Regions from separate parts of the Streptomyces sp. NPDC031064 genome, predicted to be linked through region 3. Evidence: riboswitches for the same ligand, from Rfam matches in the RefSeq annotation. Region 3 holds a riboswitch; each other region holds the start of a gene.
What was found. A riboswitch is a leader RNA that binds a small molecule or an ion and turns the genes downstream of it on or off. The one in region 3 is predicted to bind cobalamin.
Positions count from the first base shown of each region.

Region 1: another riboswitch for cobalamin. It lies ahead of cobN (cobaltochelatase subunit CobN); the one in region 3 lies ahead of ACZ46W_RS08215 (ribonucleoside-diphosphate reductase subunit alpha).
Region 2: another riboswitch for cobalamin. It lies ahead of ACZ46W_RS01340 (ABC transporter substrate-binding protein); the one in region 3 lies ahead of ACZ46W_RS08215 (ribonucleoside-diphosphate reductase subunit alpha).
Region 4: another riboswitch for cobalamin. It lies ahead of ACZ46W_RS23690 (ABC transporter substrate-binding protein); the one in region 3 lies ahead of ACZ46W_RS08215 (ribonucleoside-diphosphate reductase subunit alpha).

Region 1 covers NZ_JBVIGF010000004.1:380,475-387,633, forward strand. The annotation lists gene ACZ46W_RS17070 (D-glucuronyl C5-epimerase family protein) at 1-69, opposite strand, end outside; gene ACZ46W_RS17075 (hypothetical protein) at 455-1,132, shown strand; gene ACZ46W_RS17080 (precorrin-2 C(20)-methyltransferase) at 1,190-2,677, opposite strand; gene ACZ46W_RS17085 (precorrin-8X methylmutase) at 2,674-3,321, opposite strand; gene ACZ46W_RS17090 (cobalamin biosynthesis protein CobG) at 3,318-4,514, opposite strand; cobalamin riboswitch at 4,526-4,655, shown strand; gene cobN (cobaltochelatase subunit CobN) at 4,692-7,159, shown strand, end outside.
Region 2 covers NZ_JBVIGF010000001.1:316,696-323,854, reverse strand. The annotation lists gene ACZ46W_RS01365 (discoidin domain-containing protein) at 1-1,206, opposite strand, end outside; gene ACZ46W_RS01360 (DeoR/GlpR family DNA-binding transcription regulator) at 1,375-2,160, opposite strand; gene ACZ46W_RS01355 (SIS domain-containing protein) at 2,322-3,269, shown strand; gene ACZ46W_RS01350 (ROK family protein) at 3,266-4,237, shown strand; gene ACZ46W_RS01345 (class II fructose-bisphosphate aldolase) at 4,225-5,043, shown strand; cobalamin riboswitch at 5,061-5,256, shown strand; gene ACZ46W_RS01340 (ABC transporter substrate-binding protein) at 5,296-6,327, shown strand; gene ACZ46W_RS01335 (FecCD family ABC transporter permease) at 6,324-7,159, shown strand, end outside.
Region 3 covers NZ_JBVIGF010000002.1:316,255-323,413, reverse strand. The annotation lists gene ACZ46W_RS08230 (carbon starvation CstA family protein) at 1-900, shown strand, start outside; gene ACZ46W_RS08225 (YbdD/YjiX family protein) at 921-1,133, shown strand; gene ACZ46W_RS08220 (GNAT family N-acetyltransferase) at 1,216-1,719, shown strand; cobalamin riboswitch at 1,774-1,896, shown strand; gene ACZ46W_RS08215 (ribonucleoside-diphosphate reductase subunit alpha) at 2,035-4,407, shown strand; gene ACZ46W_RS08210 (ribonucleotide-diphosphate reductase subunit beta) at 4,407-5,420, shown strand; gene ACZ46W_RS08205 (ribosomal maturation YjgA family protein) at 5,422-5,787, shown strand; gene ACZ46W_RS08200 (D-Ala-D-Ala carboxypeptidase family metallohydrolase) at 5,792-6,529, opposite strand; gene def (peptide deformylase) at 6,695-7,159, opposite strand, start outside.
Region 4 covers NZ_JBVIGF010000006.1:441,424-448,582, forward strand. The annotation lists gene ACZ46W_RS23670 (RrF2 family transcriptional regulator) at 1-412, shown strand, start outside; gene ACZ46W_RS23675 (sulfite exporter TauE/SafE family protein) at 538-1,449, shown strand; gene ACZ46W_RS23680 (acyl-CoA dehydrogenase family protein) at 1,446-2,615, shown strand; gene ACZ46W_RS23685 ((2Fe-2S)-binding protein) at 2,590-3,459, opposite strand; cobalamin riboswitch at 3,436-3,620, shown strand; gene ACZ46W_RS23690 (ABC transporter substrate-binding protein) at 3,651-4,730, shown strand; gene ACZ46W_RS23695 (FecCD family ABC transporter permease) at 4,727-5,830, shown strand; gene ACZ46W_RS23700 (ABC transporter ATP-binding protein) at 5,827-6,645, shown strand; gene ACZ46W_RS23705 (oxygenase MpaB family protein) at 6,942-7,159, shown strand, end outside.

The DNA.
Region 1 (7,159 bases), on a different contig from region 3:
GCGCACGCCGAACGCGAACGGCAGCCCGCCCGCCACCGCCACCTCCTCACCGGCAGCCCGCCGACCCATCGGACACCCGCCTCCCGCCAACGAACCGCCTGCGGCTCTCCACCACGAATCCCCCCATCAGGGCCGGCAGTCACCTGCTGTTCCCCGATGGAGGGATCCTGGATCTCACCCGGCGAGCCGCCGTGGCCGGCTCACCTGCCGTCAGCGCTCGGCCACCGGCTCCTGGGCCTGAGCGCGGTGCGGTAACAGCGGCAGGTGGGGCCGCGGACGGCGGCTGCGGAGGGCCTTGAGGGGGCGTCGGTTCCCTGTCGTAGCAATTCGGCTGGGAACCACGGTCTGTTCGGTGGGCCACTGCCACCATCACACGCACATCAGGCGGCGTACGACGCGTACGTCAGTACGTCCGTTCGCCGACCCCCCATGCACGTGTGAGAGGTACGAGAAGATGACGATGAACCGCGCCAGGCGGTACGGCGGACGCTTGCTGGCCATGACGGTCGTGGCCTTCGGGATCACGGTGGCGGGCGCGCTTCCCGCGTCCGCCGGTGAGCAGCCGACGAAGCCGGAGCTCATGGCGGACTGTGCCTCGGGGCTGGGCAAGTGCACGTTCAACGAGCCGAAGCTCGGGGAGGCGTACCTCGGTGCGTTCCGGCAGGTCTCCGATTCGCTGTACAACTGCTCCAGCTCGGACGCCACGCAGAGCATGACCTGGGACGACACCGTCGGCTCCACCGACTCCCTCGGGGTCTCGGTCACGGCGGGCGGCAAGATCGCGGGCATAGTGGACCTGAGCGTGACGGCGAGTTACAGCCACAGTTGGTCCAGCACCCACTCGGAGAGCAGCTCCCTGAACATGACGGTCAAGCCCGGCGAGGTGGGCTGGATCTCCCGTGCGCAGGTCATGCAGAAGGTCTCGGGCACCTGGCAGACCCACTACGACAGCCCCAAGTGGGGTCACTACTACTGGTTCTTCCAGGACACGATCACCGGACCGGCCAAGAACGGCACGGACGGCAAGAGCAACGCGGTCGTCGTGAAGACCCGCAAGATGACGGACGCGGAGAAGGGGTCGTGCTCCGCCGACGCGGGGCACAAGGGCAGGGCGTTCGTGCAGCAGCGCTGACGAGGGCGCGGGACGGGGGCCGGCGTCGGGGCGGGACGCCGGCCCCCCGAGGCCGGGTCACCCCTCCGGGTACCTCCGGGGTGTCCAGGCCACCGTGTCGCCGTCGCCCCGGCGGACCGCCTGGGTCTGGGAGGAGCCGATGAGGAGGAGGGTGCGCATGTCGACCTCCGCCGGGTCCAGGTCCGCGAGGGGCAGGACGCGGACGGACTCCTCCGGGCCGCCCACGTCGCGGGCGACGACCACCGGGGTGTCCGGGGCGCGGTGCTCCAGGAGCAGTTCGCGGGCCTTGGCGACCTGCCAGGTGCGGCTGGCGGAACCCGGGTTGTAGAGGGCGAGGACCAGGTCGGCCGTGGCGGCCGCGCGGAGGCGTTCGGCGATGACCTCCCAGGGCTTGAGGCGGTCCGACAGGGAGATCGTCGCGTAGTCGTGGCCCAGCGGGGCGCCCGCCTTCGCGGCGGCGGCGTTCGCGGCGGTCACGCCCGGCAGGACGCGGACCGGGACGTCCAGGTACGGGTCCTGGGAGGCGACCTCCAGGACGGCCGTGGCCATGGCGAACACGCCCGGGTCGCCGCCCGACACCACCGCCACCCGGCGCCCGCGCCGGGCCAGGTCCAGGGCGAACTCGGCGCGCTCGGACTCGACCTTGTTGTCCGAGCCGTGCCGCTGCTGGCCGGGTCGGGAAGGGACCCGGTCCAGGTAGGTCGTGTAGCCCACCAGGTCCGTCGCCGAGGCGAGGGCGCCGCGCGTCTCGGGCGTCAGCCACAGGGGCCCGGCGGGGCCCGTGCCGACGACCACGACCTCGCCCCGCTCGGGCTCGGCCGGCCCGGAGTCGACGCGGGAGGGGAGCACCGCCACGGAGAAGTACGGGACCGAGTCGGGGTCGACGTCCGCCAGGGCGCCCGTGCGTTCGCCGGCCATGGTGGCCCGCTCCACGTAGTGGGCGTCGTCCAGCCGGCCGGCCCGCTCCAGGGCGCGGCGCACCGCCGGGAAGGTGCGGCCCAGCTTCATGACGACGGCGGAGTCCGTGGCCGCCAGGCGGGCCGTCAGCTCCTCCTCCGGCAGCGTGCCGGGGATGATCGTCAGGATCTCCTCCGCCTCGCACAGCGGCTTGCCGAGCCGGGCGGCGGAGGCGCTCACCGATGTGACGCCGGGGATGACCTCCGTGTCGTAGCGGTGGGCCAGCCGCTTGTGCATGTGCTGGTAGGAGCCGTAGAACAGCGGGTCGCCCTCGGCGAGGACGGCCACCGTGCGGCCGGCGTCCAGGTGCGCGGCCAGCCGCGCGGACGCCTCCTCGTAGAAGTCGTTCAGCGCGCCCCGGTACCCGCCGGGGTGGTCCGTCGTCTCGACGGTCAGCGGGTACATCAGGCGCTCTTCGATGTGGTCCTCGCGGATGTGCTCGGCCGCGATGGAGCGCGCGATCGAGCGGCCGTGCCGGGCCGAGTGGTACGCGATGACGTCGGCGGCCGCGATGGCCTTCACCGCCGCCACCGTCATCAGGTTCGGGTCGCCGGGGCCGAGCCCGACGCCGTACAGCTTGCCGCTCATGCCTGGATCTCCGCCTCGTGCGCGATCGCGTTGACCGCCGCCGCCGCCATCGCGCTGCCGCCCCGCCGGCCCCGCACCACCAGGTGCTCCAGGCCCGGGAACGCCGCCAGCGCGTCCTTGGACTCGGCCGCCCCGATGAACCCCACCGGTATGCCGATCACCGCCGCCGGGCGCGGCGCGCCCGCCTCGATCATCTCCAGGAGGCGGAAGAGGGCGGTGGGCGCGTTGCCCACCGCGACGACCGACCCTTCGAGCCGGTCCCGCCACAGCTCCAGCGCGGCCGCGCTGCGCGTGGTGCCCAGCTCGGCGGCGAGCGCCGGGACGGACGGGTCGGAGAGCGTGCAGACCACGTCGTTGTCCGCGGGCAGCCGCTTGCGCGTAATACCGCTCGCGACCATCTGCGCGTCGCACAGGATCGGCGCCCCGGCGCGCAGCGCCTCGCGGGCGCGGGCCACCACGCCCGGCGTGTACGCCAGGTCGCGGACGAGGTCGACCATGCCGCAGGCGTGGATCATCCGCACGGCGACCTGGCTGACGTCGGCCGGCAGGTCCGCGAGATCCGCCTCGGCGCGGATCGTGGCAAAGGACTGGCGGTAGATCTCCGCCCCGTCCTTCTCGTAGTCGAACACTCTGCTCTCGCTCATTTCGTCGATCCTTGTACGGTCATCTGGTACGCGCCCTCGCCCGTCGCCACCATGTCGGTCCACGTGACGCCCTGCGGGTGGCCGCAGCGGCGGGCGCACCCCGACCAGTGGACGGGCAGCGCACCCTCGCGGGGGCGGGCGTCCGCCCGCACGTCGGACAGGGACTTGCCGCAGCCGGGGCGCCCGGTGCACGCGCTGACGCCGATCCAGGGCGAGTCGGTACGGGTGATGAACCCGGCCCCCTCCAGGGCGCGCAGCCGCTCCTCGGCCGCCGCCCGGCCGGCGTACCCGGGCAGCACGAAACCCCGCCACGGGGTGACCCGTACCTCCCGGGCCGGCAGCAGCGCGCGGAACTGCGCCGACGTCACCCTGCCGAGCCGGGCGAGGACGCAGACGGTGCCGTCGTCGAGTACGCCCGGCGGGGGCGGCGCGCTCGTCGGGCACACGAAGTCCTCCGCGGGCTCCGCCGCGATGCCCGCCCGCCTCAGGTGTCCCGTCACGTCCACGTCCTGCCCCGCCGGCAGCTCCCGCACCCGCCACGCCCCGGTGCCCGCGGCCCGCGCGGCCGTCAGGAACGCCTCGGCCGCCGCGAGCGCGGCGCGGGGCGCGTCCGCGCCGGCCACCCGGTATGTCCGGTCCGCGACCCGGAGCAGGGCGGCGCCGTCCGGCGCTGCGAGCAACGTCACATCGGCGGCCAGACCCGCGACGTCGCCCCGCCCGTCGTCCACGGCGAACAGGAAGCGGCCCGACAGCTCCACCGTCCGGTCCTCGCCGCACACCAGCTCGTCCAGCTCCACCGCCCAGGCCATGACGTCCGCCCCGGCGAGCGGTGAGACGACCATGTTCCGTACGCGCTCGTGCCGTTCGGAGGCGGGCAGCAGCCCGGCGTCCCGCAGCGTCCGGGCGAGGCCCAGCCCGCAGCTCTCGCCCAGCCCGCGCAGCTCGATGTTGCCTCGCGAGGTGAGGGAGAGGTGCCCGTCGCCGAGCCGGTCGGCGGCGTCGGCCAGCACGTCGACCTGATGAGGCGTCAACACACCTGTGGGTACGCGGAGTCGGGCGAGGGCGCCGTCATCGGCGCGGTGCAGCCGCAGCGCGCCCGGGCAGGCGTCACCGCGGTCCCGGACACGGTCCCGTATGTGCGCTTCACCCCGGTCCCGGGGGTTTGGTGAGCTGGGCGGCATGGCGGCGAGCATACGCGCAGCCTCTACTATGCAGACGGCACAGGGTCCCAGGGCCCTAGGGAGGAAGCCCGGTGGGAATCCGGCGCGGTCCCGCCACTGTGAGTCCGGCGGAAACCGGACGAGTCAGGAACTCCCGCCGTCCTACGACCACCCGGGGCGCGGACACCCCGAGGAAGGCCTGCGCACGCCATGACGCACGCGACGACGCCCGCCACCGGCCCCGAGGCGACGCCCGCCACGACGATCCTGCTGCTGTCGCACTCCGACACCGACCTGCTCAGCGCCCGCGCCTCCGGCGGACCCGTCGCGTACCGGTTCGCCAACCCCGCCCGGCTCCCGGTGGACGACCTGCCCGGCCTCCTCGACGGCGCCGACCTCGTCGTCGTGCGCCTCCTCGGCGGCATCCGTGCCTGGGAGGAGGGCCTGGAGGCGCTGCGCGCGACCGGCAAGCCGCTCGTCGTCCTCACCGGCGAACAGGCCCCCGACGCCCAGCTCATGGAGACGTCCACCGTCCCGATCGGCATCGCGGCCGAGGCGCACGCCTACCTCGCGCACGGCGGACCGGACAACCTGGAACAACTCGCTCGTTTCCTCTCCGACACCGTCCTGCTGACCGGCCACGGCTTCGAGCCCCCGGCCGCCGCCCCCACCTGGGGCCCGCTGGAGCGGACCGCGCGCAACATCACCGGCCCCACGGTCGCCGTGCTCTACTACCGCGCCCACCACATGAGCGGGAACACCGCCTTCGTCCACACCCTGTGCGACGCCATCGAGGACGCCGGCGGTCGGGCGCTGCCCCTGTACGTGGCCTCCCTCCGCGCCCCCGAGCCGGAGCTCCTTCAGAGCCTGGGGATGGCCGACGCCGTCATCACCACCGTCCTCGCCGCCGGCGGCACCAAGCCCGCCGAGGCCCAGGCGGGCGGGGACGACGAGTCCTGGGACGCGGGCGCGCTCGCCGCCCTGGACGTCCCGATCCTCCAGGCGCTGTGCCTGACCGGCTCGCGCGCCGCCTGGGAGGAGAACGACGAGGGCCTCTCGCCGCTCGACGCCGCCAGCCAGGTCGCCGTCCCCGAGTTCGACGGCCGGCTCATCACCGTCCCGTTCTCCTTCAAGGAGATCGACGCCGACGGGCTGCCCGCGTACGTCGCCGACACCGAGCGCGCCGCCCGCGTCGCCGGGATCGCCGTACGCCACGCCCGGCTGCGCCACATCCCCAACGCCGACAAGCGCCTGGCGCTGGTCCTGTCCGCGTACCCCACCAAGCACTCCCGCATCGGCAACGCCGTCGGCCTCGACACCCCCGCCTCCGCCGTGGCCCTCCTGCGCCGACTGCGCGAGGAGGGGTACGACTTCGGCGCCGAGGAGGTCCCGGGCCTCGCGTCCGGCGACGGCGACGAGCTGATCTACGCCCTCATCGAGGCGGGCGGCCACGACCAGGACTGGCTCACCGAGGAGCAGTTGGCCAAGAACCCGGTCCGCATCCCGGCCGCCGACTACAAGCGCTGGTACGCCACGCTGCCGGAGGAACTGCGCGAGAACGTCGAGCAGCACTGGGGCCCGCCGCCCGGCGAGATGTTCCTCGACCGGTCCCGCAACCCGGAGGGCGACATCGTGCTCGCCGCCCTCAGGCGCGGGAACCTGCTCATCCTCATCCAGCCGCCGCGCGGCTTCGGCGAGAACCCGATCGCGATCTACCACGACCCCGATCTGCCGCCCTCGCACCACTACCTGGCCGCCTACCGCTGGATCGCCACCCCGGCCTCCGACGGCGGCTTCGGGGCGGACGCCATGGTCCACCTCGGCAAGCACGGCAACCTGGAGTGGCTGCCCGGCAAGAACGCGGGCCTGTCCGCCGCCTGCGGCCCCGACGCGGCCCTCGGCGACATCCCGCTGATCTACCCGTTCCTGGTCAACGACCCCGGCGAGGGCACCCAGGCCAAGCGCCGCGTCCACGCCACGCTCGTCGACCACCTCGTCCCGCCGATGGCGCGCGCCGAGTCCTACGGCGACATCACGCGCCTGGAGCAGTTGCTGGACGAGTACGCGCAGATCTCCTCCATGGACCCGTCCAAGCTGCCCGCCATCCGCGCCCAGATCTGGACGCTCATCCAGGCCGCCAAGCTCGACCACGACCTGGGGCTGGAGGACCGCCCGGACGACGACGGCTTCGACGACTTCCTGCTGCACGTCGACGGCTGGCTGTGCGAGGTCAAGGACGCCCAGATCCGCGACGGCCTGCACGTCCTCGGCGGCGCCCCGACCGGCCCCGAGCGGGTCAACCTGGTCCTGTCCATCCTGCGCGCCCGGCAGATCTGGGGCGGTACGCAGTCCCTGCCCGGCCTCCGCGAGGCCCTCGGCCTGGACGAGTCCGCCGCGACCCGCACCACCGCCGACGAGGCGGAGGCCAAGGCCCGCGCCCTGGTCGAGGCGATGGAGGCCGCCGACTGGAACCCGGCCGCCGTGCCCGCCGTCGCCGAGGGCCACGGCGAGCAGGTGGCCGCGATCCTCGACTTCGCCGCCCGCCAGGTGATCCCGCGCCTCGCCGCCACCACCGACGAGCTGGACCACGCCGTCCACGCCCTCGACGGCGGCTTCGTCCCGGCGGGCCCCTCGGGCTCCCCGCTGCGGGGCCTGGTCAACGTCCTGCCGACCGGCCG
Region 2 (7,159 bases), on a different contig from region 3:
CTCGATGCCGTCCACGGCCTGCTGGACGCCGTCGAAGGCGTACTTGTAACCGGGGCCGATCCAGGCGACGTCGGTCTTGACGCCCCGGCTGCCGGCGGTGCCGACTTCCTCGTCGATGTTCGCCAGGCCGGTGGAGGTCCACAGACCGGTCCGGAAGCCCTTGGCCTTCAGCCCGTCGACCGTTGCCTTGAGGTCCGTGTAGCCGCAGCCGTAGCCGTCGTTGGGCAGGAACCAGCCCGAGGGCATGTCGGCGGCGCGCGCGTCGGCGGCGTACCCGAGGACGTCCTTGGTGGTCTGGTGGCGCGCCCGGTTGTGGTCGCCCTGGTAGTCGGGGTTGGAGGCGTTCCAGCAGTCGGCGTTGCCGAGCTCCAGGCCCCACATCGGCGCCAGGAACGGCTTGCCGCTCACGTCCGTGTACGCGTCGAGGACGCCCTTCAGCGAGTCGCCGACGAAGTACCACGCGTCGAATCGGCTCTCGTTGTGGGTGAACGTGCCGGGCGCGCCGAAGCTGTACGTGCCGGGGGCCCAGGTGTTGCGCATCACGCCATAGCCGTTGGTCGACATGTAGAACGGCGCGGGGCTGGCGTTGGTGTTCTCCTTCCACGTGTTGGCGACCGAGACCGGCACGGTTTTGCCGCGCAGCGCCCACTCGCCGAGCCGCAGACCGGTGCCGTAGAACTGCTCGTCGGGGCCCTGGGCCAGGTACTGGCTGGTCTGGGAGCCGGTCCAGGACAGCGGCTGCGACTCGGCCCATACGAGCGTGGTGTTGTCGGCGCGGTAGACGGAGAACCGCAGCGGGGACTTGTTCACCCGGATGTTCAACGCCGGGGTGGTGATGCGGTAGTAGGCGCCGGCGTCCGTGACGCTCGTCATCACCACCCCGAAGTCGGTGTCGATCGCGAGGGCGTTGCCCGCCGGATCGTCGGTGAAGGTGCCCTTGGGCGACAGCCAGATCCGGAAGATGTCCTGACGGGCTATCACCACCCGTGCCTTCGCCGCCGTCGACGTGGTGATCGTGACGGTGTTCCCGGACCGGCTGACCCCCGTGACGTCACCGGCGCCCGCCGCCGCCGCGGGGCTCGTGGGCCCGGCGACCGAGAAGACGGCCGCCACCATGACGGCGACCAGGCCCAGGATCGCCGGGCGTCGGCCGCGGGCCCGGCTCCCTCCCCACCGGCGCGGGGGTCGTACGGAACTTTCGCGCATCACAGCCGCCTTCCGGCCATGCGGAAGCCGCCCTCCGGCGGCGCCGCCGACAACACGGGTCGACGGGACATGACAACAGTCACCCTGGATGACGTCAAGTGCGCGAAGGTGGTCTGTTCCACGCAGGAGCGCGCATGACCGCTCGTTGGGGCCCGATGCGCGCGGGGCCTATACGCGGCGGACGTCGACGCCCTGCTGGGTGAGCTGTTCGACGAGGTCGTCGGGGGCTTCCTGGTCGGTGACCAGGACGTCGATCCGGCTGATCGCGCAGACCCGGGCGAAGGCGCGCCGGCCGAGCTTGGTGGAGTCGGCGACCACGACGACCTTGTCGGCCCGCTCGGCCATGGCCCGGTTGGCCTCCGCCTCGCCCTCGTCGTGGGTGGAGGCGCCGAACCGCGGGTCGACCGCGTTGACGCCGAGGATCGCGTAGTCGAGTGACAGGCCCTGGAGGACGGCGGCCGCGAGCGGGCCCGTCAGCTCGTACGACTGCGGTCGGGCGACGCCGCCGGTCACCACGGTCTTCACATACGGGCGGACGGCCAGTTCGTTGGCGATGTTCACGGCGTTGGTGACGATCGTCAGCGCGGTCCCGGCGCGATGCCCGGCCAGATCGGGGCGGGTGACCAGCTCGCGGGCCACCTCCGAGGTCGTCGTGCCGCCGTTGAGCCCGACGACCGCGCCCGGCGGGACGAGCGCGGCGGTGGCACGGGCGATGCGGTGCTTCTCGTCCGCCTTGCGCGCGGTCTTGTAGCGCAGGGGGAGGTCGTATGTGACCCCGCTGAGCACCGCCCCGCCGCGGGTACGGGTCAGGAGCTGCTGGCGGGCCAGCTCCTCCAGGTCCCGGCGGACGGTGGCGGGGGAGACGTCGAGCAGTTCGGCGGCCTCGCCCACCTCGATGCTGCCGCGCTCGCTCAGCGCGTCGAGGAGCCGCGTCCACCGCTCGTGCGTACCCATCACCGTTCTCCTCCGTCGCGTCACGGCCTGCCTGGGCCGCTTCGGGCTGTGAGCGTAACGCGCCCGCCCGGCACGGTGCGCATTCATGCGCACTCTTGCTCAAGCCTGAGTGTTGGCTCTATAAACGAGTCATCTTCAATCATGAGTCCCGGGGAGCCACCATGAGTCATGTCGACGCGGAGATCGCCGGGCAACCCGCGTGCTGGCGGCGCGCGCTGGAGGCGCGCCCGGCCGGGCTGCCGCAGGACGGCGAACGCGTCGCCGTCATCGGCTGTGGCACGTCCCTGCACATCGCCCAGGCGTACGCGTCCCTGCGCGAATCCGCCGGGATGGGGGAGACCGACGCCTTCGCCGCGTCCGCGTACCCGGTGACCCGCCGCTACGACCGGGTGCTCGCCATCACCCGCTCCGGCACCACGACCGAGGTGCTCACCACGCTGCGACGGCTGGCCGGCGACACCCCGACGGTCGCGCTCACCGGCGACCCCGGCACACCCGTCCGTGATGTCGCGGGCACGGTCGTCGACCTCTCGTTCGCCGACGAGCGGTCCGTCGTGCAGACCAGGTTCGCCACCACGGCCCTCGTCCTGCTGCGCGCCGGCCTCGGTCTCGTACCGCCGGACCTGCCGGAACAGGCCGAGCGGGCCGTGCTCGCTCCACTCGAAGAAAAGGCGGTGGCCGCCGAGCAGTTCACCTTCCTCGGCACCGGCTGGACCGTCGGCCTCGCCCACGAGGCCGCGCTCAAGGTGCGGGAGGCGGCCGGGGCGTGGACGGAGTCGTACGCGGCGATGGAGTACCGGCACGGCCCGATCAGCATCGCGGGACCCGGGCGAGCCGTCTGGTTCCTCGGCGCGCCGCCGGCCGGCCTCCTCGACGAGGTGCGGGCGACCGGCGCCTACGTCTCCGTCTCCGCGGCCGACCCGCTCGCCGAACTGGTCCGCGCCCAGCGCCTCGCGGTCGCCCTGGCCGGCCGGCGCGGCCTCGACCCCGACCGGCCCCGCCACCTCACCCGCTCCGTCGTGCTGGCCGACGCCGACGCCGACGCCGACGCCGACGCCGACGCCGGGGCGCGGGCCGGGGCCGGGATCGACGTCCGGGTGGAGTCATGACGGTCATCGCCCTGGACGTCGGAGGCACGTACATCAAGGGCGGCGTACTCTCCGACGACGGCACCCTGCGCCACACCGAGCGCTGGCGCACACGGGCGGACCGGGGCCCGGACGCCGTCCTGGAGACCGTGCTCGCCCGCGCCGCCGAACTGGCCGAGCGCTTCCCGGCGGCCGAGGCGGCCGGGGTCGTCGTGCCCGGCATCGTCGACGAGCACGACGGCGTCTCCGTCCTCGCCGCCAACCTCGGCTGGCGCGACGTACCCGTCAAGGACTGGCTGGCCGAACACCTCGACCTGCCCGTCGCGTTCGGGCACGACGTCCGGGCCGGCGGCCTCGCGGAGGCCAGGGCGGGGGCCGGGCGGGGCTGCGCCGACTTCCTCTTCGTGCCGGTCGGAACCGGGATCGGGGCCGCCGTGTTCGCCGGGGGCCGGGCCCGGGCCCTGACCGGTGGCCACGGCGGCGCCGGCGAACTGGGGCACCTCGTGGTGCGGCCCGGGGGAGAGCGCTGCCACTGCGGCGCGCGGGGCTGCCTGGAGACCGTGGCGTCCGCCTCTGCCATCGCCCGCCGCTACTCCCGTGCCACCGGCAGGTGCGGCACCACCGCCAGGGACGTCCAGGCCCGGGCCGAAGCGGGGGACGCCAAGGCCGCCGCCGTCTGGTACGAGGCGGTCGAGGCCCTCGCCGACGCGCTGACCACCGCGATCACCCTGTACGCCCCGGAGCGCGTCGTCATCGGCGGCGGCCTGTCCGGGGCGGGCGAGTCCTGTCTGGCACCCCTGCGCGCGGCGCTCGCCGAACGCCTCACGCTCCAGGCCGGCTTCCGTGCCATGCCCCAGGTCGTCGCGGCCCGGCTCGGCGACCGGGCGGGCTGCGTGGGCGCGGCGTACCTCGCCCAGGACCTCCTGGCCGACGCCGTGGACGTCCCGCCTCCGCCCCGTACACCAGGAGAAGCACCATGCCCCTCGTAGGGACGTCCGACATCGTCACCCCCGCCGCACGCGCCGGAAGGGGCGTCGGGGCCTTCAACGTCATCCAGCTCGAACACGCCGAGGCCATCGTGGCGGGCGCCCCCGTGGTCCTCCAGATCAGCGAGAACGCCGCCCGCTACCACGGCGCGCTCACCCCGGTCGGCACGGCGACGCTGGCCGTCGCCCGCGCCGCGACGGTTCCGGTGGCCGTCCACCTCGACCACGCGACCTCGCCGGACCTCGTCGCCGAAGCGGTGTCGCTGGGCTTCACGTCGGTCATGTACGACGCCTCGACCCTGCCCTACGAGGAGAACGTCCGCGCCACGGCCGGCATACGGGCCCGCTGCCACGCGTCCGGTGTCTGGGTGGAGGCCGAACTGGGCGAGGTCGGCGGCAAGGACGGCGTGCACGCCCCGGGCGCCCGCACCGATCCGGACGAGGCGGCGGCCTTCGTCGCGGCCACGGGCGTGGACGCCCTGGCGGTGGCCGTGGGCACGTCGCACGCCATGCGCACCCGCGACGCCGCACCGGACTTCGCCCTCATCGCCGCGCTGCGTACCGCCGTCCCGGTACCCCTGGTGCTGCATGGCTCGTCGGGGGTCGCGGACCACGACCTCGCCACCGCCGTCGGCCACGGTATGACCAAGGTCAACATCGCCACGCACCTGAACCGGGTCTTCACCGGCGCCGCCCGCCGGGCGCTCGACGCGGACCGCATGGTGGCCGACACACGCCACTACCTCGGTGCCGGGCGTACGGCCATGGCCCACGAGGTGACCCGGCTGCTCGGCGTCCTCAGCGCGTGAGCACGAGCGGGCACCCGTGGTAGCTTGCGCAGGCCAGTCGTACTCCGTACGCGTGTACGTGAGTCAGGGAATCCGGTGCGAATCCGGAACTGACGCGCAGCGGTGAGGGTGACGGGCGCGGCAACCGCAGCCACTGGGCCGGACATGGGCCCGGGAAGGCGCCGCGCCCGGATGATCCCGAGTCCGAAGACCTGCTGGCGAACACGTACGGACGGGCCCCGCGCATGGGCCCCCGACGCCGAGGACTTCGCTGTGCCCATCACACGCCCCACCGCCTCGTTCGCCGCGCTCCTGTGCGGAGCCCTCCTCCTGACCGGCTGCGGGGGTGCCCCCGGCACGTCCCCCTCACCGGCTTCGGCCGGCACCCGCGTACTGGACAACTGCGGGCGGAAGGTGGAGATCAAGGGGGACGGGCCGCGGCGGGCCGTCTCGCTCAACCAGGGGACCACCGAGATCATGCTGTCCCTCGGTCTCGCCGACCGGATGGCCGGAACCGCCACCTGGACCGACCCCGTCATGAAGGGCCTGGAGAAGGGGAACGCGGGCGTGACCCGGCTCGCCGAGAACAACCCCTCCTTCGAGAAGGTCCTCGACACCGAACCCGACTTCGTCGCCGCTTCGTTCGCCTCCACCCTCGGCAAGGGTGGCGTGGCCACGCGCGATCAGTTCGCGAAGCTCGGCGTGCCCACCTACCTCTCCCCGTCCGACTGCGTGGGCAAGGACAACAGCGGAGACGGTGACGGCGTCCGCACCAAGCCGCTGACCATGGACACCGTGTACGGGGAGGTACGCGACCTCGCCCGCGTCTTCGGCGAGGAGAAGCGCGGCGAGGAGCTGGTCGCGAGCCTCACCTCGCGTGTCGCCAAGGCGACCGGGGGACTCAACGCCTCGGAGGTCACCCTGCTGTACTGGTTCTCCGACGCGAACTCCCCCTACATGGCCGGGTGCTGCGGCGCCCCCGGCGTCATCACCCGGGAAGTCGGCGCCAAGAACGTCTTCGACGACACCACCGAGGAATGGCCGCAGATCAACTGGGAGACCGTGGCCGACCGCAACCCCGACGTCCTCGTGATCGGCGACCTCACCCGTAAGGCGCAGACCGCGGAGAGCGCCGCCAAGAAGATCGCGTTCCTGGAGTCGAACCCGGTCACCCGCACCATGGACGCCGTCAAGCACAAGCGGTACGTCCTGCTCAGCGGCCAGGCCATGAACCCGACGATCCGCACGGTGGAGGGCATCGAGCAGGTCGCCGCCGCGCTCCGTGAGTTCGGCCTGTCGAAGTGACCGCCGCCCTGCTGCGCACGGCGGCGGGGCTCGCGGCACTCGCCGCGTCCGTCGCCCTCGCCATCACCATAGGCCCGGCCGACATCGGCGTCGCCGACGTCTGGTCCGTCGTGGTGTCCCACCTCGCCGGGGACGCCTCCGGCCTCACACCGATCCGCGACGGGATCGTGTGGAACCTGCGGCTGCCGCGCACCCTGCTGGCGGCCGTGTGCGGTGCCGGACTGGCGTTGTGCGGGGCGGTGATGCAGTCGCTGCTGCGCAACCCGCTCGCCGACCCCTTCGTCCTGGGTGTCTCGTCCGGAGCCTCCACCGGAGCGGTCGTGGTGGTCGTCCTCGGTGCCGGCGGCGGAGCCCTGCCGGTCTCCGGGGGCGCTTTCGTGGGCGCGGTGTGCTCGTTCGCCGCGATGCTGTTGCTGAGCCACACGCTGGGCGGGACCACCGACCGGGTCGTGCTGTCCGGCGTCGCCGCGATGCAGTTGTTCTCCGCGCTCACCTCCTTCGTCGTGGTCACATCGGCCGACGCCGAGACGACGCGTGGCGTGCTGTTCTGGCTGCTCGGCTCGCTCAGCGGCGCCGGCTGGACCGACGTATGGCTGTGCCTGGCCGCCCTCGCGCTCACGCTGGCCGTCTGCCTGGCCCACGGCAGGGCGCTGGACGCCTTCGCCTTCGGCCAGGACGCGGCAGCCACGCTGGGCGTGAACGTCGGCCGTGCGCGGCTGGTGCTGCTCTGCGTCACCGCACTGCTCACGGCGGCCCTCGTCAGCTCGGCCGGCGCCATCGGCTTCGTGGGCCTGGTGCTGCCGCACGCCGCCCGTGCCCTCGTCGGCCCCGG
Region 3 (7,159 bases):
GAGGAGGCGTCGCTGCTGTCCCGGACCGGCGGCGCGCCGACCTTCGCGCTCGGCATGTCGGAGATCTTCTCCGCGGTGTTCGGCGGCGCCACCATGAAGGCGTTCTGGTACCACTTCGCCATCATGTTCGAGGCGCTGTTCATCCTGACGACGCTGGACGCCGGCACCCGCGTGGGCCGCTTCATGCTCCAGGACACGCTCGGCAACCTCTACAAGCCCTTCAAGCAGGTGAGCTGGAAGCCGGGCGTCTGGTTCGCCAGCGCGGTCGTGGTCGGCGGCTGGGGCTACTTCCTCTGGGTCGGCGTGCACGACCCGCTGGGCGGCATCAACCAGCTCTTCCCGCTGTTCGGCATCGCCAACCAGCTCCTGGCCGCCGTCGCGCTGGCCGTCTGCACGACGCTGCTCGTCAAGTCGGGCCGGCTGAAGTGGGCCTGGGTCACCGCCGTGCCGCTCGCCTGGGACGTGGCGGTCACGCTCACCGCGAGCTGGCAGAAGATCTTCTCGGCGGACCCGCGCGTGGGCTTCTTCGCCCAGCGGGACAAGTACCAGGCGGGCATCGACTCCGGCCAGGTGCTGCCGCCCGCGAAGTCGATGGACGACATGCACACCGTCGTCACCAACTCCACCGTGGACGGCGTCCTCTCCGCCCTGTTCGCCCTCCTCATCGTCGTGGTGATCGCCGACGCCGGGCGGGTCTGCTACAAGGCCATCACCAACCCGGCCGGCGTGAAGCTCTCCGAGGTCCCGTACACCCCCTCCAGGCTCGTCGCACCCGCCGGGCTCTTCCCCACGGCGGAGGAGAAGGCAGAGCTGGTGGCCGCCGGCCTCGGCCCCGAGGGCGGCATCCGCGAGGACGGCGGCAGCGGTGACGAGGTGCCGGCCGGGACCGGCTCCCGGTGAGGACCGCGGTGAGGCCCCCCGTGACCGCACGGCCGGACGGCCGGCTGCGACGCGCCGTCAGGTGGGTGCGCTGGTACGTCCGCGAGGTCTCCGGCGAGGGCGCGTACGACGCGTACGTCGCCCACGCCCGGCGCTGCGACCCGAGCGCCGAGGTGATGACCCGGCGCGAGTTCGAGCGCAGGCGCACCGACGCGCGGGAGGCGGACCCCCGCGACGGGTTCCGCTGCTGCTGAGCGGGTGACCGCACGACGGGCCGCCGTGTTTCCGGAGACGGAAATGCGGCGGCCCGTCGCCGTACCCCTCCACACTCGGACCATGGACATCACCATCAGGGCGGTACGGCCCGAGGAACACGGGACGCTCGCCGACATCACGGCCCAGGCGTACCTCGGGGACGGGCTCCTGGCCTTCGGGGAGAGCGACGAGTACCTGATCGCGCTGCGGGACGTGGCCCGGCGGGCCGCCGGCGCGGAGGTGCTCGTGGCCGTGGAGCGGGACGAACGGGTGCTGGGCGGGGTGACGTTCGTCGCGCGGGGCGGCGGTCCGTGGGCGGGCCTGGCCCGCGACGGGGAGGCCGAGCTGCGGATGCTCGCGGTGGCCCGGGAGGCGCGGCGGCGGGGCGCGGGTGAGGCGCTCGTCCGGGCGTGCGTGGAGCGGGCGCGGGCGGTGGAGGGGTGCGCGCGGCTGGTGCTGTCCACGCAGGCGTCCATGCGGGCGGCGCACCGGATCTACGAGCGGCTGGGGTTCGTCCGGACCCCCGAGAGGGACGTGCGGCCCGTCCCGGGCGTGACGCTCCCCACGTACGCGCTGGCCCTCTGAGGCTCTGACCGACACAACATGTGGGGGGTGCCTCAACTCGCGCCCCCCACATGTATGCTCGTCCTCGCTGTCGCCGCAGGGGAATCCGGTGGAAATCCGGAACTGTCCCGCAACGGTGTGTTGGTGTGCCTTTGTGTACGTACGAGTCCGAAGACCTGCCGACAGCGCGCCCGGACCGTCCGGCCCGGGTGCCCAGACGTCCGGGCCTCGCGGAATGGGCCGGTGGACGCGGTGCCCCGCACCCTGTGCCCGGGTGTGCCCGCTCCCCTGCCCGCGTCCGCGGTGGCCCCGAGCCGAGCGAGGGAGAGCCCCCACGTGACCATCGCGCCAGCCGATCCGGCTTCAGCAGTCGCAGTCACGGACACGACGGAGACGGACGGACCCGGGACCGTACTGCTGCGGACCCTGACCGACCTGACCGCCGATCTGCCCGACACCGACCCGGGCCGGGTCGCCGCCGCCGCGCTGCGGGGCCGGCACGCCGGTTCGGACGAGGCGGAGCTGCGCGAGCTCGCCACCGAGGCGGCCGCCGGGCTGATCTCCGAGGACCCCGCGTACTCCCGGCTCGCGGCGCGGTTGCTGACCGTGACGATCACCAAGGAGGCGGCCGGTCAGGGGGCGGTGTCGTTCTCGGCGTCGGTGGCCGTGGGGCACCGGGAGGGTCTGATCGCCGACCGTACGGCCGCGTTCGTGACGGCCCACGCCGACCGGATGGACGCGCTGATCGACCCGGCCGCCGACGACCGGTTCGGCTACTTCGGGCTGCGGACGCTGTACTCGCGCTACCTGCTCCGGCACCCGATCACGCGCAAGGTGATCGAGACGCCGCAGCACTTCATGCTGCGGGTGGCGGCGGGGCTGGCCGAGGACGATTCGGTCCGCGCCCTGGACGAGGTGGCGTCCCTGTACGGGCTGATGAGCCGGCTGGACTACCTGCCCTCCTCCCCCACGCTGTTCAACTCCGGTACGCGCCACCCGCAGATGTCCTCGTGCTACCTGCTGGACTCGCCGCTGGACGAGCTCGACTCCATCTACGACCGCTACCACCAGGTGGCGCGGCTGTCGAAGCACGCGGGCGGCATCGGTCTGTCGTACTCCCGCATCCGGGCGCGCGGTTCGCTGATCCGCGGCACCAACGGGCACTCCAACGGCATCGTGCCGTTCCTGAAGACGCTGGACGCCTCGGTCGCGGCCGTGAACCAGGGCGGGCGGCGCAAGGGTGCGGCGGCCGTGTACCTGGAGACCTGGCACGCGGACATCGAGGAGTTCCTGGAGCTGCGCGACAACACGGGTGAGGAGGCGCGGCGCACGCACAACCTGAACCTGGCGCACTGGATCCCGGACGAGTTCATGCGCCGGGTCAACGCCGACGCCGAGTGGTCGCTGTTCTCGCCCGTCGACGTGCCGGAGCTGGTCGACCTGTGGGGCGACGAGTTCGACGCCGCCTACCGCGCCGCCGAGGCCAAGGGGCTGGCCCGCAAGACCATGCCGGCCCGTGACCTGTACGGCCGGATGATGCGCACCCTGGCGCAGACCGGCAACGGCTGGATGACGTTCAAGGACGCCTCGAACCGTACGGCCAACCAGACCGCCGAGCCGGGCCACACGGTCCACTCGTCCAACCTGTGCACCGAGATCCTGGAGGTCACGGACGACGGCGAGACGGCCGTGTGCAACCTGGGCTCGGTCAACCTGGGCGCGTTCGTGTCCGGCGGGGACATCGACTGGGAGCGGCTCGACGCGACCGTCCGTACGGCCGTCACGTTCCTGGACCGGGTCGTCGACATCAACTTCTACCCGACCGAGCAGGCCGGGCGGTCCAACGCCAAGTGGCGGCCGGTGGGCCTCGGCGCCATGGGCCTCCAGGACGTCTTCTTCAAGCTGCGACTGCCGTTCGACTCCCCCGAGGCGCGTGCCCTGTCGACCCGCATCGCCGAGCGGATCATGCTCGCCGCGTACGAGGCGTCGGCCGACCTCGCCGAACGCAACGGCCCGCTGCCCGCCTGGGAGAAGACCCGCACGGCGCGCGGGGTGCTGCACCCCGACCACTACGACGTGGAGCTGACCTGGCCGGAGCGGTGGGAGGCGCTGCGCGCCCGTATCGCCGAGGTCGGCATGCGCAACTCGCTGCTCCTCGCCATCGCGCCGACCGCGACGATCGCCTCGATCGCGGGCGTGTACGAGTGCGTCGAGCCGCAGGTGTCCAACCTGTTCAAGCGCGAGACGCTGTCGGGCGAGTTCCTCCAGGTCAACTCCTACCTGGTGGAGGAGCTGAAGCGGCTCGGCGTGTGGGACGCGCAGACCCGTGAGGCGCTGCGCGAGTCCAGCGGCTCGGTGCAGGGCTTCACCTGGATCCCGGCCGAGGTGCGCGAGCTGTACCGGACGGCGTGGGAGATCCCGCAGCGCGGCCTGATCGACATGGCGGCGGCGCGTACGCCGTTCCTGGACCAGTCGCAGTCGCTGAACCTGTTCATGGAGACGCCGACGATCGGCAAGCTGTCGTCGATGTACGCGTACGCCTGGAAGCAGGGCCTGAAGACGACGTACTACCTCCGTTCGCGCCCGGCGACCCGGATCGCCCGTGCCGCGTCCGCGGCTCCCGCCGTCCCCGTACCCGCGCAGGTGACTCCGGAAGACGCCGTCGCCTGCTCCCTGGAAAACCCCGAGTCCTGCGAGGCCTGCCAGTAATGACCGTGGAGAACAAGAACCTGCTCGACCCGGGCTTCGAGCTCACCCTGCGCCCGATGCGCTACCCGGACTTCTACGAGCGCTACCGGGACGCCATCAAGAACACCTGGACCGTGGAGGAGGTCGACCTCCACTCCGACGTCACCGACCTCGCCAAGCTGACGCCCGGCGAGCAGCACCTGATCGGCCGGCTGGTGGCGTTCTTCGCGACGGGCGACTCGATCGTGGCGAACAACCTGGTGCTGACGCTCTACAAGCACATCAACTCCCCCGAGGCGCGGCTGTACCTGTCGCGGCAGTTGTTCGAGGAGGCCGTGCACGTCCAGTTCTACCTGACGCTGCTGGACACCTACCTCCCCGACCCGGAGGACCGCGCGGCCGCGTTCGCCGCCGTCGAGAACATCCCCTCCATCCGCGAGAAGGCGCAGTTCTGCTTCCGGTGGATGGACTCGGTCGAGAAGATCGACCGGCTGGAGACGAAGGCCGACCGCCGCCGCTTCCTGCTGAACCTGATCTGCTTCGCCGCCTGCATCGAGGGCCTGTTCTTCTACGGGGCCTTCGCGTACGTGTACTGGTTCCGCTCGCGCGGTCTGCTGCACGGCCTGGCGACCGGCACCAACTGGGTGTTCCGCGACGAGACGATGCACATGAACTTCGCGTTCGAGGTCGTCGACACCGTCCGCAAGGAGGAGCCGGACCTCTTCGACGACGAGCTCCAGCAGCAGGTCACCGACATGCTGAAGGAGGCCGTGGCGGCGGAGCTCCAGTTCGGCCGCGACCTGTGCGGTGACGGCCTGCCGGGCATGAACACCGAGTCGATGCGCCAGTACCTGGAGTGCGTCGCCGACCAGCGCCTGACACGCCTGGGCTTCGCCCCGGTGTACGGCTCGGAGAACCCGTTCTCGTTCATGGAGCTCCAGGGCGTGCAGGAGCTGACGAACTTCTTCGAGCGCCGCGTCTCCGCCTACCAGGTGGCGGTGGAGGGTTCCGTCGACCTGGACGAGGACTTCTGACGTGGTGCGGGCGCGGCTCGCGGCCTGTGCCGCCGCCGCGCTGACCGTCGCCGCGGGCCTGGGTGTCAGGTCCGCGGCGACGGGCGCGTGGGCCACGTACGCGGGGGACGCGCTGTACACGGTGCTGGTCGTGGCGCTGGTGGTGGCGGCCGCGCCGCGGCTCCGGCCGGTGGTGGCGGCCGGGGTCGGCTTGGCTTTCTCGTGCGCGGTGGAGCTGTTCCAGTTGACGGGCGTCCCGGCCGCGCTGGCCGCTCACAGCAGGCTCGCGCCGCTGGTCCTCGGCACCTCGTTCCACGGCCCGGACCTGCTCTGGTACGCGGTCGGCGCGGGCGCCGCGTGGGCGGTGCTCGCCCGCCGGGCGGCCTGACCGGTCAGATGCCGCACTGGGAGGCGGACCAGTAGCGGCTCGCGCGGTGGTCGACGTGGGTGTGGTCGCCGTGGCCGGGGTAGCCGGGGCCGAGGATGCCGTTGAAGCCGTGGTTGCGGGCCTGCTGGGCCAGTTTGCACAGGGAGTGCGGGCCCGCGCCCAGGTCTGCGGCGTCCCCGTACAGGTGGCGGCTGCCGGACGCCCCGCCGACGGCCTCGTTGCAGGCGTACGACCGGAAACCGCTGGTCACGGTGATGGGCTGGTCGCCGAGCGCGTGGCGCATGGCCTCCAGCTTCCACATGGTGCGCAGTGCGTTGGCCTTGGCGGTGGTGGCATCCACCGCCCCGCCCGCCCAGGTGGTGTTGCAGTCGTTGAGCTCGCCGTAGCCGAAGTGCACGGGCGTGCAGTCGTCGTCCTGGAGGGCGTAGAGCTTGCTGAAGGTGGCGGACCCGGCGATGCCGTCCGCCGTGAGGCCGTACGCGGCCTGGAAGCGCTTGACCGCCGCCGTGGTCGCCGGGCCGTAGTCGCCGTCGATGGCGAGGACGCCGCCGTAGCCGGGGTAGCCGGCGACCCGGATCTGGAGCTGGGTGACGTCGGCGCCGGACGCGCCCTGGGAGAGGGTGCGCGACCAGGTGTAGCAGCCGTCGGCGTGGGCGGTGCCGGCGGTGGCGACCACACCGGTCACCGTTGCAGACATGAGCATGACAATCGACAGCAGGAGTCGTGCGGTACGTCCGAGCATCGAGCCTCCATGTCCGAAAGGAACCCCGCCCACGAGACTGACCGGCGGGTTGACGCGCGTCAACAGGGCTTGGACACCCGTCATTTGTCGGCCCATTGGCGGCAACTGGCGGCAACACCAAGGCCCCGTCCCGGTCACCGGAACGGGGCCCGCCCACACGGGGCGTCAGTCGTTCGGGACGACCGGGTAGCGAGGGGTCTTCTCGGCCATCTGCTTCAGCGCGTCCTTGCGGTCCCGCTTCGAGAGCCGGTCGATGTACAGGTACCCGTACAGGTGGTCCGTCTCGTGCTGGAGGCAGCGGGCGAAGTATCCCGTCCCGCGCACCCTGATGGGGTTGCCCTGCACGTCCTGGCCGCGCACCACCGCGTAGTCCGGCCGGGCCAGCGAGGCGTACGCGCCCGGCACCGACAGGCACCCCTCATTGGAGTCGTCCAGGACGCGCCCCTCCACCGGCAGCTCCTCCAGCACCGGGTTGCAGACCACGCCCACGTGCCGGACGCCCTCGTCGTCCATGCAGTCGTAGACGAAGACCTTCAGGTCGACGCCGATCTGGTTGGCGGCCAGGCCCACGCCCTCCGCCGTCCGCTGGCTGGCGAACATGTCGTCCACGAGCCGCGCCAGCTCGTCGTC
Region 4 (7,159 bases), on a different contig from region 3:
GCTCGCCGCCGGTGAACGGGGCGGGCCGCTGAAGGCCGAGGCCATCGCGGAGGCGCAGGAGATTCCGCACAAGTTCCTCGAAAGCATCCTGAACGACATGCGGCGGGCCGGTCTGGTCATCAGCCAGCGGGGCGCCAACGGCGGTTACCGGCTGGCCCGGCCGGCCGGTGAGATCAGCGTCGCCGACATCGTCCGCGCGGTGGACGGCCCCCTGGTCTCCGTACGGGGTGTGCGGCCGCCCGAGCTGTCCTACAACGGGCCCGCCGAGTCCCTGCTCCCGCTGTGGATCGCCCTGCGGGCGAACGTCCGGCGCATCCTCGAAGGCGTGTCGCTGGCGGACGTGGCGTCCGGCCGCCTCCCCGAAGGGGTGCACTCGCTGGTGGAGGACCCCGCCGCCTGGTCCAACCCCTGAGCGCGTCTCACCTTACGAGGCGATTCTGTCCGATTCCTGAACAGCCCCTTGCCGACGGGGCTTTCGGCACGCCACTATCCCTACTAAACCGATAGGGAAACTAGGGATCGATCTGCGAGGTGGCCGTGAAGACGTTAATCGTGTTGGCACTTGCCGGGCTCGGCGCCCAACTCGTGGACGGCAGCCTGGGCATGGCCTACGGCGTGACCTCCACCACCCTGATGCTGGCGGCCGGTCCGAACCCCGCCGCCGCCTCCGCCACGGTGCACCTCGCCGAGATCGGCACGACCCTCGCCTCGGGCGCCGCGCACTGGCGGTTCGGCAACGTGGACTGGCGCGTCGTCGCGAAGATCGGCATTCCGGGCGCGGCCGGGGCGTTCGCCGGGGCGACGGTCCTCTCCAGCCTCTCCACCGACGTCGCCAAGCCGGTCATGGCCCTGATCCTGCTGGGCCTCGGCCTCTACGTACTCGGCCGCTTCACCTTCCTCAGCCTGCCCACCGGCAACCTGGGCAAGCCGCTGCGCAAGCGGTTCCTCTCCCCGCTCGGCGTCGTCGCCGGATTCCTCGACGCCACCGGCGGCGGCGGCTGGGGCCCGGTCGGCACCCCCGCGATCCTGGCCGGTGGGCGCCTGGAGCCGCGTAAGGTCATCGGTTCCATCGACACCAGCGAGTTCCTGGTCGCCGTCGCCGCGAGCATCGGCTTCCTCGTCGGCCTCGGATCGCAGGGCATCGACTACTCCTGGGCCGTCGCCCTGCTGATCGGCGGCCTGATCGCCGCGCCCATCGCCGCTTGGCTGGTACGTCATGTGCCGCCGCGCGTCCTCGGGTCGGCGGTCGGCGGCGTGATCGTCCTCACCAACGTCCGCACGCTGCTGCGCGGCGAGTGGCTCGGCGCCGGCGACGCCGCCCAGTGGACGGTCCACGGCCTCGTCTGCCTGCTCTGGGCGGCGGCCCTGGCGTACTCCGTCAAGGAACACCGCCGCCGGTCGGCACAGCCCTCCCCGGCCGTGGCCGGCGTCCCCGCCCTGGCCAAGTGACGTCCGCCGCACCCGGGACGGTGACCGCTCCCGCCCAGGAATCCGGCACGCCGCTGCGCATCGCGCGGGACGTCGCGGAGGACCTCGCCGCGGACGCGATCGCCCGGGACCGCGCCGGCGGGCCGCCCGTCGACGAGGTGGCGCGGCTGCGCGAGGCCGGGCTCCTGGCGGCCCTCGTGCCGCCGGGCCGTACGCACGGTGTCGACTGGCGCACCGGCTGCGCCGTCGTGCACCAGATCGCCACGGCGGACAGCTCCGTGGGCGAGTTGCTCGCCCGCCACTACGTGCACACCTGGAGCGGCCGCTTCTACGCCACGGCCCACCGCGCCGCCGCACTCGAACGGGACACCGCGCGCGACCAGTTGCTCTGGGCCGGCGGCGTGCACACCGGCGCCCCGGACGGCGGCGGGGCGGACCTCACCCTGACCCCGCTCGACTCCGGGTACCTGCTCAACGGCCACCGGGCCGTGGACACGGCCGTGACCGTCGCCGACCGGTTCGTCGTGGACGCCCTGTGCCCCGTGACGGGTGACGTCCTGGTCGTACGGGTGCCGTCCGGCCGTCCCGGCGTGTCCGTCGATCCCGCCCGGGACCGGCTCGGCCAGCGGATCGCAGGTGCGGGTGGCGTGGCCTTCGACCGGGTGGCCGTCGCGCCCGCGCAGGTCATCGGTGCCCGGCCGTACGACGAGGAGTCGACCGCGCCCTTCACCGCGCTCGCCGCCCCCGCGCTGCGGCTCGCCCTGTGCCACGTCGGCCTGGGCATCGCCGAAGGCGCCCTCTCCGAGGCGCGCGACGCCTGCCCCGGTGGCCGGCTGCCCGCCACCGACCCGGACGTCCTCCTCGCGTTCGGGGAACTGGCGTCGGCGGCCCGGACCGCCGCCGCGGTGGTCGAACGGGCGACGGCGGCGATGGCCGGGGCCCTGGAGGCGGGGGCGCGCATCGACGCGGACGAGCCCGCCGACATCGCCGCCCTCGTCGCCACGGCCGAGACGGTCACGGCCGAGGCCGCCCTGCACATCACGACGCGGGTGCCGGCACTCGCCGACGCCCCCGGCCTCGACCGGTTCTGGCGCAACGCCCGCGTCCTGACGGCCGGCCGCTCCACGGCCCACCGGCTCCGCGACATCGGCGAGCACTACCTCAACGGCGCGTACCGGCCGGGCTGAGCACGCAGTCGCCGCAGTAACCGGCTCCGGGCACGCGGTAGTAGAGGCAGCAGCTACGGCGCCGGTACGTCAGGGGCACGGCGGTGAAGGCCCCGGCGCTCGCGAGCGGCTCGCGTGCCAGCAGGGCGGTGACCAGCGGGAGCGGTGGGCAGGGGGCGTCGGGGACGTGGGCGGTGAGCACCCGGACGGCGCCGATGAGCGCGGAGGCGGCGTTGCCCCGCAGCACGTGCGGGGACAGCGCGGAGTGCTCCCGCAGCGCGTCACCCAGCGGCAGCAGGTTGCGCACGACGACGGTCTCGTGCAGGGCCAGGGGCACGTCGTCGCCCGCCACCCCGGACACCTCCGGCAGCCACAGGTCGATCGGGCCGGACTCGGCCGGGCGCCACCACAGGCGGTCGGGCGCGAGGTCGGGCACGCGCCCGGTGAGCGCGGCGGTGGCCAGGGCGACCGACCACAGCCGGGCGGCCGTCCCGATGTGCAGGGTCGAGGCGGCGACCCGCCGCTGCCCGGCCCCGGACCGCCGCCCGGTGCCGAGCCGCCGGCCGACCGCCGCCACGTACGCGTCCAGCGCGCCGTCCCGGTCCGTGTACAGGTCGGTGAGCGGCCGGAAGCACGCGGCGTCGGGGCGCGGCCCACAAGCCACGGCGAAGTAGGGGCCGATGGCGCGGACGCGTGCGAGGACGTCAGGGGTGGGAGTGCCGTCCGGCGACGATCCGTCACACACGCGCGGGCACACGGGTGCCACCGTCCTCTCGGTCGTGAGGTCGAAGGCAGGATCGCAGAGGCACCGCACCGCACGCCAGGTCCGCCCGGTGGCACCGGCCACGTAGTATCGCCTGGTCATCACCGCGACGGGAGACAGGAAGCCGGTGCGATTCCGGCACGGTCCCGCCACTGTGACCGGGGAGTGGAACCCTTCGAGAAGGCCACTGCGCACCACGCGCGGGAAGGCCGGGGGAACGTCGATCCGGGAGTCAGGACACTGGCCTGTCGCGGGCCCGTTCCGAGGAGCGCGGACTCCCCAGGAGGCTTTACGTGTACGACGGCACGCCCCGTCCTCATTGGTTCCCCCGTCCCCTTTTGTTCCCCCGTCCCCGGTTGTCCCCCGCCGCCCGCCCGCGCCCCCGCGCCCGGCGCGCCGTGGTGCTGGCCGTCGCCCTGTCGGCGGCCCTGCTGGCCGGCTGCGGCGGCCCCGGACGGGCGGCCGACGACCGGAAGGCCACCGCGCCGTCCGGGCCGGGCTTCCCGGTCACCATCGACAATTGCGGCACCCGCACGACGTACGACAGGCCGCCCTCCCGGGTGGTCACCATCCACCAGCACCCGGCCGAACTGATGCTGGCGCTGGGGCTGAAGGACCGGATGGTCGGCACCGCCTTCCCCGACTCGGCCGTTCTGCCCAGGCTGCGGAAGGACTTCGAGGCCGTCCCGGAGCTGGCGGAGAGGGAACCGTCCTTCGAGAAGGTCCTGGAGGCCGAGCCGGACTTCGTCTACGGCGGCTACGGCAGCGCGTTCGCCGAGAACGAGGGCCGCTCCCGCAAGGCGTTCGCCGACGCGGGCATCGACACCTACCTCAACCGCGAGTACTGCGGGAAGAAGCGGGTGTCCATGCAGGACACCTACGACGAGATCCGCACCATCGGCTCGATCTTCGGCGTGCGGGACCGCGCCGACCGGCTCGTCGCCGACCTCCGGGGACGTATCGCCAGGACCACCGAGGCGGTGAAGGGCGCGCCCGCCGTGCCCGTGTTCGTGTACGACAGCGGCGACAAGTCGGCGTTCACGGCGGGCGGCAAGAGCCTGGGCACCGAGATCATCCGGCTGGCCGGCGGCCGGAACGTCTTCGACGACCTCGACCAGGTCTTCGGGGACGCCTCCTGGGAGCAGGTCGTGGCCCGCAAGCCCGAGGTGATCGCCATCTACGACTACGCGGGTGCCGGGAACGTGGAGCGGAAGAAGAAGTTCCTGCTCTCGCAGCCGGCCCTCGCGGACGTCCCGGCCGTGAAGAACAAGCGGTTCGTGGTGCTGCCGCTGACCGCGACCCTGGTCGGCGTACGGCCGCCGTACGCGGTCGAGGACCTGGCGCGCGCGCTGCACCCGGAGAGGTTCCGGTGACGGGCCCGGCGAAGGCCACGGCCGCTCCCGAGCCCACCGGCCGCCCGCGGCGGCGGAGCGCACCCGCTTTCGCCGTGACCCTGGCCGTCCTCGGCGTCCTGCTCCTGGCGTCGGTCACGGCAGGCATGGCCATCGGTTCGGTTCACGTACCGCCCGGCGAGGTGTGGGGCATCGTGACGCACGCGCTGGGCGCCGACCGGCCGGAGCCGGTGTGGTCCCGGGCGCGCGAGACGATCGTCCTGGACGTGCGGGCGCCACGGGTGCTCCTCGGGGCGGTGACGGGCGCCGGGCTCGCGGTGGTGGGCACCGCCATGCAGGCCCTGGTGCGCAACCCGCTCGCGGAGCCGTACCTGCTGGGTGTGTCGTCGGGCGCGTCGCTGGGCGCCGTCATGGTGATCGTCTTCGGGGTGAGCCTGTTCGGGCCGGTGTCGCTGTCGGTGGCCGCGTTCGCCGGGGCGCTGCTCACGCTGGTGCTCGTGTACAGCACGGCGCGGGCGGGCGGCCGTATCACCTCGGTGCGGCTGGTGTTGTCGGGCGTGGCCGTCGCGGCGGTGCTCACGGCCGTGATGGACCTGCTGCTGCTCACCTCCGACCGGGGCAACGAGGCGCGTGCCGTGCTCGCCTGGACGCTCGGCGGCCTGGGCGGCGTCCAGTGGGGCACGCTGTGGCTGCCGGCCGCCGCCCTGCTGGCCGGCATCAGCGCCCTGCTGGTACGGGCGCGCTCGCTGAACCTGCTGCTGGCGGGCGAGGAGGCGGCCACGACGATGGGGCTGGACGTGGCGCGGTTCCGGGCCCGGATGTTCGTCCTGCTGTCGCTGGTCACCGGCGTGCTGGTGGCGGCGGCCGGGCCGATCGGCTTCGTCGGCCTGATGCTGCCGCACATCGTGCGGCTGTTCGTCGGCGGGGACCACCGCCGGGTGCTGCCGACGGCCGCGCTGGCCGGGGCGGTGTTCCTCGTCTGGGCCGACATCGCCGCCCGTACGGTCGCCGCGCCGATGGAGATCCCCGTCGGCGTCCTGACGGCGCTGTGCGGCGGGCCGTTCTTCCTGTGGCTGATGCGCCGGGACGCCCGGCGGGACACCGGCGGAGGTGTGGGATGACCGCGACCGAGCTGACCGTCGAGGGGGTCACGCTCACCGCCGGAGCGCGCCGTCTCGTGCGGGACGTGTCCCTGACCGCCCGGCCCGGCGAGGTGATCGGCCTGGTGGGTCCCAACGGCAGCGGCAAGTCCAGCCTGCTGCGCGCCGTTTACCGCGTGCTGCGCCCCGATTCCGGGTGCGTACGGGTGGACGGGGCCGACGCCTGGTCGCTGCCGGTGCGGCGGCTGGCGCGCACGCTGGCCGCGGTGGTGCAGGAGACGGGCGCGGACTTCGACCTGACCGTGCGGGAGGTCGTCGCCATGGGCCGTACGCCGCACAAGCGGCTGCTCGACGGCGACACCGCCGAGGACGCCCGGCTCATCGCGACGGCGCTCGCCTCGGTGGACGCGGCCGGCCTCGCCGACCGGTCCTTCGGCCGCCTGTCGGGGGGCGAACGCCAGCGGGTGCTCATCGCCCGCGCCCTGGCCCAGCAGCCCGCGCTGCTGGTGCTCGACGAGCCGACCAACCACCTGGACGTCCGGCACCAGTTGGAGGTGCTCGGCCTTCTGCGGCGGCTTCCGGCGACGGTCCTGGTGGCGCTCCACGACCTGAACCTCGCCGCCTACTACTGCGACCGCCTCTACGTCCTGTGCGACGGAGAGGTCCACGCGTCCGGCCCGCCCGCCGAGGTGCTCACCGCGCGGCTGCTGGCCGAGGTGTACGGCGTGCGGGGCGAGGTGGCCGTCCACCCGCGCACCGGTGCGCCCCAGGTGACGTTCCTCCCCGAGGAGCGGGCCGAACGGGCCGGGACGGCGGTGGACCAGCCGGCTCCGTGACGGTGCGGTGCGGTGGTTGGCCCGGGCCGGGCTCCCCGGCGTCCCCCGGGGGCCCGGCCCGGCGTTGTCTCCGGTGACCCGAGCCGTGGCGTCACCGGCCGCAGCGGGGCGGAACGCGCCCCCTTCATGCGCCCGGCGCACTTCCACGTACCCCCGACGGGGCATCGCGGGCCGGTCCCGGCAGGGGCAAGATCACGAGCGGTGATCTTGCCCAGCAGCCGGCCTGGCCGGCTCGCCGCCATGCCCGGAGCCGGGTGGGTCACCCCCCACTGTTGAACGACGAACGGAGTTTCACCGTGGCATTGACGACCGAGACCGTCGCCGCCGAGCTGGACGCCGCGAGCAAGGTCGGGGACCCGGCCGCCGACGCGCTGGTGTCGGACCTCATCGACAACCGGGAGGTCGACGGGGTCAACGGCCTGTTCCGTACCATCAACACCCTCAAGCCCGGTCAGGACCGCTCACATCTGCCCGAGCGGCTGGCCGAGTTCCTGCACGAGGCGGAGGCGGAGCC